Regions from separate parts of the Planomonospora alba genome, predicted to be linked through region 2. Evidence: riboswitches for the same ligand, from Rfam matches in the RefSeq annotation. Region 2 holds a riboswitch; the other holds the start of a gene.

Region 1 (4,403 bases), on a different contig from region 2:
CGTCGCCCGGCCGCGCGCCCTGCCCTCCGAGGCGCAGCAGGAGGTCCGCCTCAGCCGCGAGGAGCTCCTCGCGGCCGCCGAGATCGACGAGGAGACCCTGGCCGAGCTCGAGGACTACGGCCTCGTCGCGGCGGTGGCCCGCCACTACGACGCCGACGCCCTGGCCGTGGCCCGCAGCGTCGGCGCGCTCGCCGCCTTCGGCCTGCGCGCCCGGCACCTGCGGGCGGTCAGGGCCGCCGCGGAGCGGGAGGCCGGGCTCGTGGAGCAGGCCGTGGCCCCGCTGCTGCGCCGCCGCGCGCCGGGCGCCATCGACCGGGCCGACGAGGCGGCCAGGGAGATATCCGGCCGGTTGCTGGAATTGCACGCGGCGCTGCTGCGTTCCGGTGTGCGTGGGGTCCTGGGCAGGTGAGGGCCTGACCGGGCACTCGCGGCCCCGCGGGTGTTACGTTGAATGAGACGGTTGGAACCCAGCGAAAGACGGAGCAGCCCGTGTTGCAGATGGAGGTCGTGGGCGTCCGGGTCGAGATGCCCTCCAACCAGCCGATCGTCCTGCTGAAGGAGACACACGGGGAGCGCTACCTGCCGATCTGGATCGGGATGACGGAGGCGACGGCGATCGCCATGGCCCAGGCGGAGGAGCCGCCGCCCCGGCCCCTCACGCACGACCTGTTCCGCGACGTGCTCGACGCGCTCGGGGTCCGGCTGAACACGGTGAACATCGTGGCGCTCCGGGAGGGGATCTTCTTCGCGGACCTGGTGTTCTCCAACGGCGCCGAGGTGAGCGCCCGCCCGTCGGACTCGATCGCCCTGGCGCTGCGCACGGGCGCCCGCATCTTCGCGAGCGAGGACGTGGTCCGCGAGGCCGGAGTGATCATCCCGGAGGACCAGGAGGGCCAGGAGGACGAGGTGGAGAAGTTCCGGGAGTTCCTTGACCAGATCTCGCCGGAGGACTTCGGCCGTGCGGGGTAGGAATTTCGGTGCATTTACGCTTCACGACGCGCCGAGTGGGGTCGTTGACTGAGGCAGATCCCAGTCTTACGGTGCGAGTGAACCTGTGGCCGTGCACAAACCCCCAGATCAGGCCACGGGATGAGAGAAAGCCGGAGGTCCGCAGTGGCGGTCAGCAGCGGCGAAGGAAAGGCGGCCGGCCAGGATGATCCGGTGCGGCGCCGGTCGGCGCGCCAGCGCGCCGGTGAAGAAGGTCTGCTGTTCGACGGGCGACCGGTGAGCCCGCCCGCCGACGTCGGCTACCGAGGCCCGACGGCCTGTGTCGCTGCCGGCATCACCTACCGGCAGCTCGACTACTGGGCCCGCACCGGGCTGGTCGAGCCCACCGTCCGGGCCGCGCACGGCTCGGGCTCCCAGAGACTGTACGGCTTCCGCGACATCCTCGTGCTGAAAGTCGTCAAACGACTGCTCGACACGGGCGTCTCCCTGCAGCAGATCCGGATCGCCGTGCACCACCTGCGCTCCCGCACGGTCAGCGACCTCGCCCAGATCACCCTGATGAGCGACGGCGCCAGCGTCTACGAGTGCACCACGCCCGACGAGGTCATCGACCTGCTCCAGGGCGGTCAGGGGGTGTTCGGCATCGCGCTGGGCCGGGTCTGGCAGGAGGTGGAGGGCTCGCTGGCGGAGCTGCCCGGCGAGCGCGCGCAGGGCGACGAAGGCCCTTTAGGCGGGCACCCCGCCGATGAGCTGGCCCGTCGCCGCCAGGCCCGTCGCACGGGGTAAAGTTGGTCTCGCCGATGACCCTGTGCGGGAGAGACCCCGACATGATCGGGGCGCCGAAGGAGCAACCTCCCCGGAATCTCTCAGGCACCCTGTACCGCACGGACGAGGCGACTCTGGAAAGCAGGCGCGCCCGCCAGGTGCGCCTCACCGACGGTGAAAGCCGCCCCGGCAGGGGTCGGTGAAGCTCTCAGGTCGAGATGACAGAGGGGGAGATCCGGCCGTACGCCGCGCCCAGCGCCGGTCTCCACCGCCTCGGGAGGCTTTCCATGACCGACCTGTCACCGCTCAGCGAGCTCACCCCCCCGCCGTTCGCGACCCGCCACATCGGCCCCGACGGCGCCGACCAGACCCGCATGCTGGAGGCGGTCGGATTCGACTCCGTCGCCGACCTGACCGCGGTGGCCGTACCCGAGGCGATCCGCGCCGCGGACCGGCTCGACCTGCCCGCCGCGGCGAGCGAGACCGAGGCCATCGCGGAGCTGCGTGCCCTGGCCGCCCGCAACACCGTCCTCACCTCCATGATCGGCCTGGGCTACCACGACACGGTCACCCCCGCCGTCATCCGCCGCAATCTGCTGGAGAACCCCGGCTGGTACACCGCGTACACGCCCTACCAGCCGGAGATCTCCCAGGGCCGCCTGGAGGCCCTGCTCAACTTCCAGACGGTCGTCTCCGACCTGACCGGCCTGCCCATCGCGGGCGCCTCCCTGCTGGACGAGGCCACCGCCGCGGCCGAGGCGATGACCCTGGCCCGCCGCGCCGCCAGGGCGAAGTCCGACGTGTTCGTGGTCGACGCCGACGCCCTGCCGCAGACCAAGGCCGTGCTGCGCACCCGCGCCGAGCCGCTCGGTATCGACCTGGTCGAGAGCGACCTGACCGCCGAGCTCCCCGAGTGCTTCGGCGTCCTGGTGCAGTACCCCGGCGCGAGCGGCCGCGTCCGCGACTTCCGCGCCGTCGCCGAGGCCGCCCGGGCCCGCGGCGCCCTGACGGTGGCCGCCGCCGACCTGCTCGCCCTCACCCTGCTGGCCGCGCCCGGCGAGCTCGGTGCGGACATCGCGATCGGCTCCTCGCAGCGCTTCGGAGTCCCGCTGGGCTTCGGCGGCCCGCACGCGGCCTACATGTCGGTCCGCGAGGGGCTGCAGCGCCAGATGCCCGGCCGCCTGGTCGGCGTCTCCCAGGACGCCGACGGCCGCCCCGCCTACCGGCTCGCGCTGCAGACCCGCGAGCAGCACATCCGCCGGGAGAAGGCGACCAGCAACATCTGCACCGCCCAGGTGCTGCTCGCCGTGATCGCGGGCATGTACGCCGTCTACCACGGCCCCGAGGGCCTGCGCCGGATCGCCCGGCGCGTCCACCGGCACGCCGCCGTGCTGGCCGAGGGGCTGCGCCAGGGCGGGGTGGAGGTCGTGCACGACGCCTTCTTCGACACCGTGCTGGCGCGGGTGCCGGGCCGCGCCGAGCAGGTCGTCGCCGCCGCCCGGGAGGGCGGCGTCAACCTCCGCCTGGTCGACGCCGACCACGTGGGCGTCAGCTGCGACGAGAGGACCGAGGCGCTCCACCTGGAGAAGGTCCTGGCCGCCTTCGGTGCCGGCGCCGCGGTCCTGGCCGACCTGGACACCGCCGCGCACGACGCGCTCCCCGCCGAGCTGGCGCGCACCGGCGACTTCCTGACCCACCCGGTCTTCCACTCCCACCGCTCCGAGACCGCCATGCTGCGCTACCTGCGCCGGCTCCAGGACAAGGACATCGCGCTCGACCGGTCGATGATCCCGTTGGGCTCCTGCACCATGAAGCTCAACGCGACCACCGAGATGGAGCCGATCACCTGGCCGGAGTTCGCCGGGATCCACCCGTACGCGCCGCAGGACCAGGCGCGCGGCTACCTGGAGCTGATCGGGCAGCTGGAGCGCTGGCTGGCCGAGGTCACCGGCTACGACGCCGTCTCGATCCAGCCCAACGCCGGCTCCCAGGGCGAGTTCGCCGGACTGCTGGCCATCCGCGCCTACCACCGGGCCCGGGGCGAGGAGGGGCGCGAGGTCTGCCTCATCCCGTCCTCGGCGCACGGCACCAACGCCGCCAGCGCCGTCATGGCGGGCATGAGGGTCGTCGTGGTCGCCTGCGACGAGAACGGCAACGTCGACCTCGGCGACCTGGTCGCCAAGATCGACGCGCACCGCGACCGGCTCGCCGCGATCATGGTGACCTACCCGTCCACGCACGGCGTGTACGAGGAGACCATCACGGAGGTCTGCCGGCTGGTCCACGAGGCCGGCGGCCAGGTCTACGTCGACGGCGCCAACCTCAACGCGCTGGTCGGCCTGGCCAAGCCCGGCGAGTTCGGCGCGGACGTGTCCCACCTGAACCTGCACAAGACCTTCTGCATCCCGCACGGCGGCGGCGGCCCCGGCGTCGGCCCGGTCGCGGTCCGCGCCCACCTGGCCGACTACCTGCCCGGCCACCCGCTGCACGACGGCTCGGCGGTCGGCCCGGTCGCCGCGGCGCCGTACGGCTCGGCGAACATCCTGCCCATCTCCTGGGCCTACATCCGGATGATGGGCGGCGACGGCCTGCGGGCCGCCACCGAGCAGGCCGTCCTGTCGGCCAACTACCTCGCCCGCAGGCTGGCGCCGTACTACCCGGTCCTCTACACCGGCCGGGGCGGACTGGTC
Region 2 (4,403 bases):
GTGATGCCGCGCCGCACGCACTCGGACATGACGCGCCACAGGTCGAGCAGACGGGTGCGGATCTCGGTCTCGTCGCGGCCGAAGGCCTTCTCGTTCTCCAGCATCAGGCCGGAGACCGACAGGCCCGTCTCGCGGCAGTGGGCGAGCAGCTCGGCCGCGGTGGTGAACGGGTACGGCAGCGCGGTGTCGTCGGGCTTGATGCGGTCGGTCCCGGTGGCGCTCTCGTCGACGACGAAGCCGCCGCCGACCGAGTAGTAGACCTTCTCCCGGAGGGTCTCGCCGTGCTCGTCGAAGGCGGTGAAGCGCATGCCGTTCGGGTGGCCGGGCAGCGAGACCTTGCGTTCGAAGACGAGGTGCTCGCCGACGACGAACGGGATCTCGCGGGAGCCGTACAGGCGGATGGTGCCGGAGGCCTTCATGGCGGCCAGCCGCTCGTCGACGGTGTCGACGTCGACGAGCTCGGGCTTCTCCCCGGACAGGCCCAGCAGGACGGCCTTGTCGCTGCCGTGGCCCTTGCCGGTCAGGCCGAGGGAACCGTACAGGACGGCCTCGACGCGGGCGGTCTTGTCCAGCAGGCCGTCGTGGTCGAGGCCCCTGGCGAAGCGGTGCGCGGCGGCCATCGGGCCACCGGTGTGGGAGCTGGACGGGCCGATCCCGATCTTGAAGAGGTCGAAGACGCTGATCGCCATTGATCATCGGTCCTTAGAACCGCCGTGACCGCGCGCGTCCGCAGGGCGCGCGCGGTCACGGCACGGAGAGGGGACGTGTCAGGACTCGCCGGAGGTGAGGGCGGCGTACTCCTCGGCGGAGAGCAGGTCGCCGGTGTCGCCCTCGACGCGGACGCGGAAGAGCCAGCCCTCGCCGTAGGGGTCGCTGTTGACCAGGGAGGGGTCGTCGACGACGGTCTGGTTGACCTCGACGACCTCGCCGCCGACGGGGGCGTAGATGTCGCTGACCGACTTGGTCGACTCGACCTCGCCGACCGCGTCGCCGGCGGCGACGGTGGAGCCGGCCTCGGGGACCTGCACGTAGACCACGTCGCCGAGCGCGTCGGCGGCGTAGGCGGTGATGCCCACGGTGACGGTCGGGCCGTCACCCGCCACCCACTCGTGCTCCTTGGTGTAGCGCAGGCCGTCGGGAATGCTGCTCACTTGTTCCTCCTGTAGAAAGGCAGGTCGACGATCTCGACCGGCTCACGGCTGCCCCGGATGTCCACCGCCAGACCGTCGCCCAGGGCCGAGGTGTCCACGTAGGCCATGGCGATGGGCCGGCCGAGCGTCTGGGAGGGCGCTCCGCTGGTGACCTCGCCGACGGTCGCGCCGGTGTCGGCGCGCACCACCGGGTAGCCGTGCCGGGGGACCCGGCGGCCGGTGGAGACCAGGCCGACCAGGCGGCGGGCGGGGACGTCGTCCTTGAGCGCCTCGAGGGCGGCGCGGCCGACGAAGTCGCCCGGCTTGTCGAACTTCACCACGCGGCCGAGCCCGGCGTCGAACGGGGTGCGGGTGGTCGACAGCTCGTTGCCGTACAGCGGCATGCCGGCCTCCAGTCGGAGGGTGTCGCGCGCCGACAGCCCGGCGGGGCGCAGGCCGTACGGCTCGCCGGCCTCGGTGAGCGCGGCCCACAGCGGTTCGGCGTCGTCGCAGGCGATGAAGAGCTCGAAGCCGTCCTCGCCGGTGTAGCCGGTGCGGGCGATGAGCGCCGGGCGGCCGGCGACCGTGGCGGGCAGGCCCGCGTAATACTTCAGGCCGGCGAGGTCGGCGTCGGTGAGGCGGGCGAGGATCTCCTGCGAGCGGGGGCCCTGCACGGCGATGAGCGCGTAGCGGTCGGAGCGGTCCTCGACGGCGGTGTCGAACGCCTCGGCGCGCCCGGTGAGCTCGGCGGCGACCATGGGGTAGTTGGAGGCGTTGGCGACGACCATGAACTCCTCGGGGGCGAGGCGGTAGACGATCAGGTCGTCCAGCACGCCGCCCTGCGCGTTCACGATCATCGTGTAGCGGGCGCGGCCGGGCTCCAGCGTGGACAGGTGCCCGACGAGGGCGTGGTCGAGGGCCTCGCCGGCCTGCGGCCCGGTGACGAAGATCTCCCCCATGTGGGACAGGTCGAACAGGCCCGCGGCCTGGCGGACCGCGTTGTGCTCGGCGGACTCGCTGCCGTAGCGGAGCGGCATCAGCCAGCCCGCGAAGTCGGTCAGCGTCGCGCCGAGGGACTCGTGGACGCCGCGCAGCGGCGTGGGTCGGGACATGATCGCACCTCGGACATGGGTCGGATGAGAGCATCCTCCCCCTCTGTCATGGGTGCCTGAGAGCTTCGCCCGGGTTTTAACCGGACTTTCACCTTCGGCGAGGCCGCGGAGGCCTGCTTTCCAGAGGGCACCTACCCGCACGGTCCTTTGCCTTGAGAGGTTCGCGGGGAGGGCTTGCTCCTTCAGGGGTCCTGGCCTGGCTGTCAGGACGCTCTCCCGCACGGGCTCATCGGTGTCCCGGCCAGCCTAACGGCCGCCGCCCGCCGAGCGAAATCCCCGGATCCGGGATCCGGCGGGCTCACGGGCGGACGTGGTCGACGAGCGCGCGGAACAGGGCGCACTCGTCGTCGGCCTCGGGGTGCCACTGCACGGCCAGGGCGAAGGGGTGGCCGTCCAGTTCCACGGCCTCGACGGTGCCGTCCCCGGCGTGGGCGGTCGCGCGCAGGCCGTCGCCGAGGCGGTCGGCGGCCTGGTGGTGGTAGTGGGCGACGTCGGCGCTGTGCGCGCCGAGGATCTCCGCGATCCGGCTGCCGGGCGCGAGCCGGACCGGGAGGCGGCCGTAGGCGCCGGGGGCCGGGCAGTGCCCGCGGTGGCCGACCGCCTCGGGCAGGTGCTGGTGCAGGGTGCCGCCCAGGGCGGTGTTGAGGACCTGCAGGCCCCGGCAGACGCCCAGCAGCGGCAGGCCGCCGTCGAGCGCGGCCCGGACGAGACCGAGCTCGAAGTCGTCGCGGAACGGGCGGACGTGGCTCGTGGCGGGATGGGGCGGCGCGCCGTACCGGGCGGGGTCGACGTCGCCGCCGCCGGCCACGATGAGCGCGTCCAGGCGGCCGGCGAGCGCCGCGGGGTCGCCGGCCGGGGGCAGGATCACCGGCTGGCCGCCGGCCCGGACCACGTGGTCGACGTAGCCGTACGGCAGGAGCGCGGCGGGCGTGTCCCAGACGGTGAAGCGCGCGGGCTCGACGTAGCAGGTGATGCCGATGACGGGACGGGACACCGCGACCTCCCTCGACCTCCCTCGATCTGCCCGGGCCCTCCGCGGCCTGCCGTGACGTGCCGGGCCCCTCTCCTTGCGGGCCTTCCCGGCGCCGGGGCCGCCTTCTACAGCGGGGTGACGTAGGCGCCGGAGATGCCGCCGTCGACGAGGAACTGCGAGGCGGTGACGAAGCTGGCGTCGTCGGAGGCCAGGAACGCCGCGGCCGCGGCGATCTCGGAGGCCTCGGCGAAGCGGCCGAGCGGGACGTGCACCAGGCGGCGCTGCGCCCGCTCGGGGTCGGCGGCGAACAGCTCCCGCAGCAGCGGCGTGTTCACCGGCCCGGGGCAGAGCGCGTTGACCCTGATGCCCTCGCGGGCGAACTGCACGCCGAGCTCCCGGGACATCGCCAGCACGCCGCCCTTGGAGGCGGTGTAGGAGATCTGGGAGGTCGCCGAGCCCATCACCGCGACGAACGAGGCGGTGTTGATGATCGAGCCCCTGCCCTGCCGCCGCATGTGGGGGATGACGTGCTTGCAGCACAGGTAGACGCCGGTGAGGTTGACCTCCTGCACCCGGCGCCAGGCGTCGATGCCGGTCTGGAGGATGGAGTCGTCGTCCGGCGGGGAGATGCCCGCGTTGTTGAAGGCGACGTCCACGCTCCCGTAGGTCTCGACGGCCGTGCGGTACATGCGCTCGACGTCGTCCTCGCTGGTGACGTCGGCGCGCACGAACAGGCCGCCCACCTCGGCGGCGGCCTCGGCGCCGGCGGCCTCGTCGACGTCCGCGCACACCACCTTCGCGCCCTCCTGGGCGAAGCGGCGCGCGGTGGCCAGGCCGATCCCGCTCCCGGCGCCGGTGATGACGGCCACGCGGTCCTGCAGGCGCTGCATCAATCCTCCGAAATGAAGACGTTCTTGGTCTCGGTGAACGCGTACAGGGCGTCGGGGCCGAGCTCCCGGCCGAGCCCGGACTGCTTGAACCCGCCGAACGGCGTCCAGTAGCGGACCGACGCGTGCGAGTTGACGCTGAGGTTGCCCGCCTCGACGGCCCGGGCCACCCGCAGGGCCCGCCCGACGTCGCGGGTCCAGATCGACCCGCTGAGGCCGTAGCGGGTGTCGTTGGCGATCCGCACGGCCTCCGCCTCGCCGTCGAACGGCACCACCGAGAGCACCGGCCCGAAGATCTCCT

What was found. Region 2 has a riboswitch for glycine ahead of gcvT (glycine cleavage system aminomethyltransferase GcvT). Riboswitches for the same ligand answer to the same signal wherever they lie in the genome.
Region 1: another riboswitch for glycine. It lies ahead of gcvP (aminomethyl-transferring glycine dehydrogenase); the one in region 2 lies ahead of gcvT (glycine cleavage system aminomethyltransferase GcvT).

Annotation. Positions count from the first base shown of each region.
Region 1 is NZ_BAAAUT010000044.1:14,225-18,627, forward strand. Features, by position in the region: gene ftsR (transcriptional regulator FtsR) at 1-409, shown strand, start outside; gene ABD823_RS24340 (bifunctional nuclease family protein) at 490-969, shown strand; gene ABD823_RS24345 (MerR family transcriptional regulator) at 1,114-1,734, shown strand; glycine riboswitch at 1,750-1,841, shown strand; gene gcvP (aminomethyl-transferring glycine dehydrogenase) at 2,001-4,403, shown strand, end outside.
Region 2 is NZ_BAAAUT010000002.1:133,231-137,633, reverse strand. Features, by position in the region: gene ABD823_RS01680 (L-serine ammonia-lyase) at 1-689, opposite strand, end outside; gene gcvH (glycine cleavage system protein GcvH) at 768-1,151, opposite strand; gene gcvT (glycine cleavage system aminomethyltransferase GcvT) at 1,148-2,242, opposite strand; glycine riboswitch at 2,276-2,372, opposite strand; glycine riboswitch at 2,373-2,471, opposite strand; gene ABD823_RS01665 (gamma-glutamyl-gamma-aminobutyrate hydrolase family protein) at 2,541-3,236, opposite strand; gene ABD823_RS01660 (3-oxoacyl-ACP reductase) at 3,341-4,105, opposite strand; gene ABD823_RS01655 (aldehyde dehydrogenase family protein) at 4,105-4,403, opposite strand, start outside.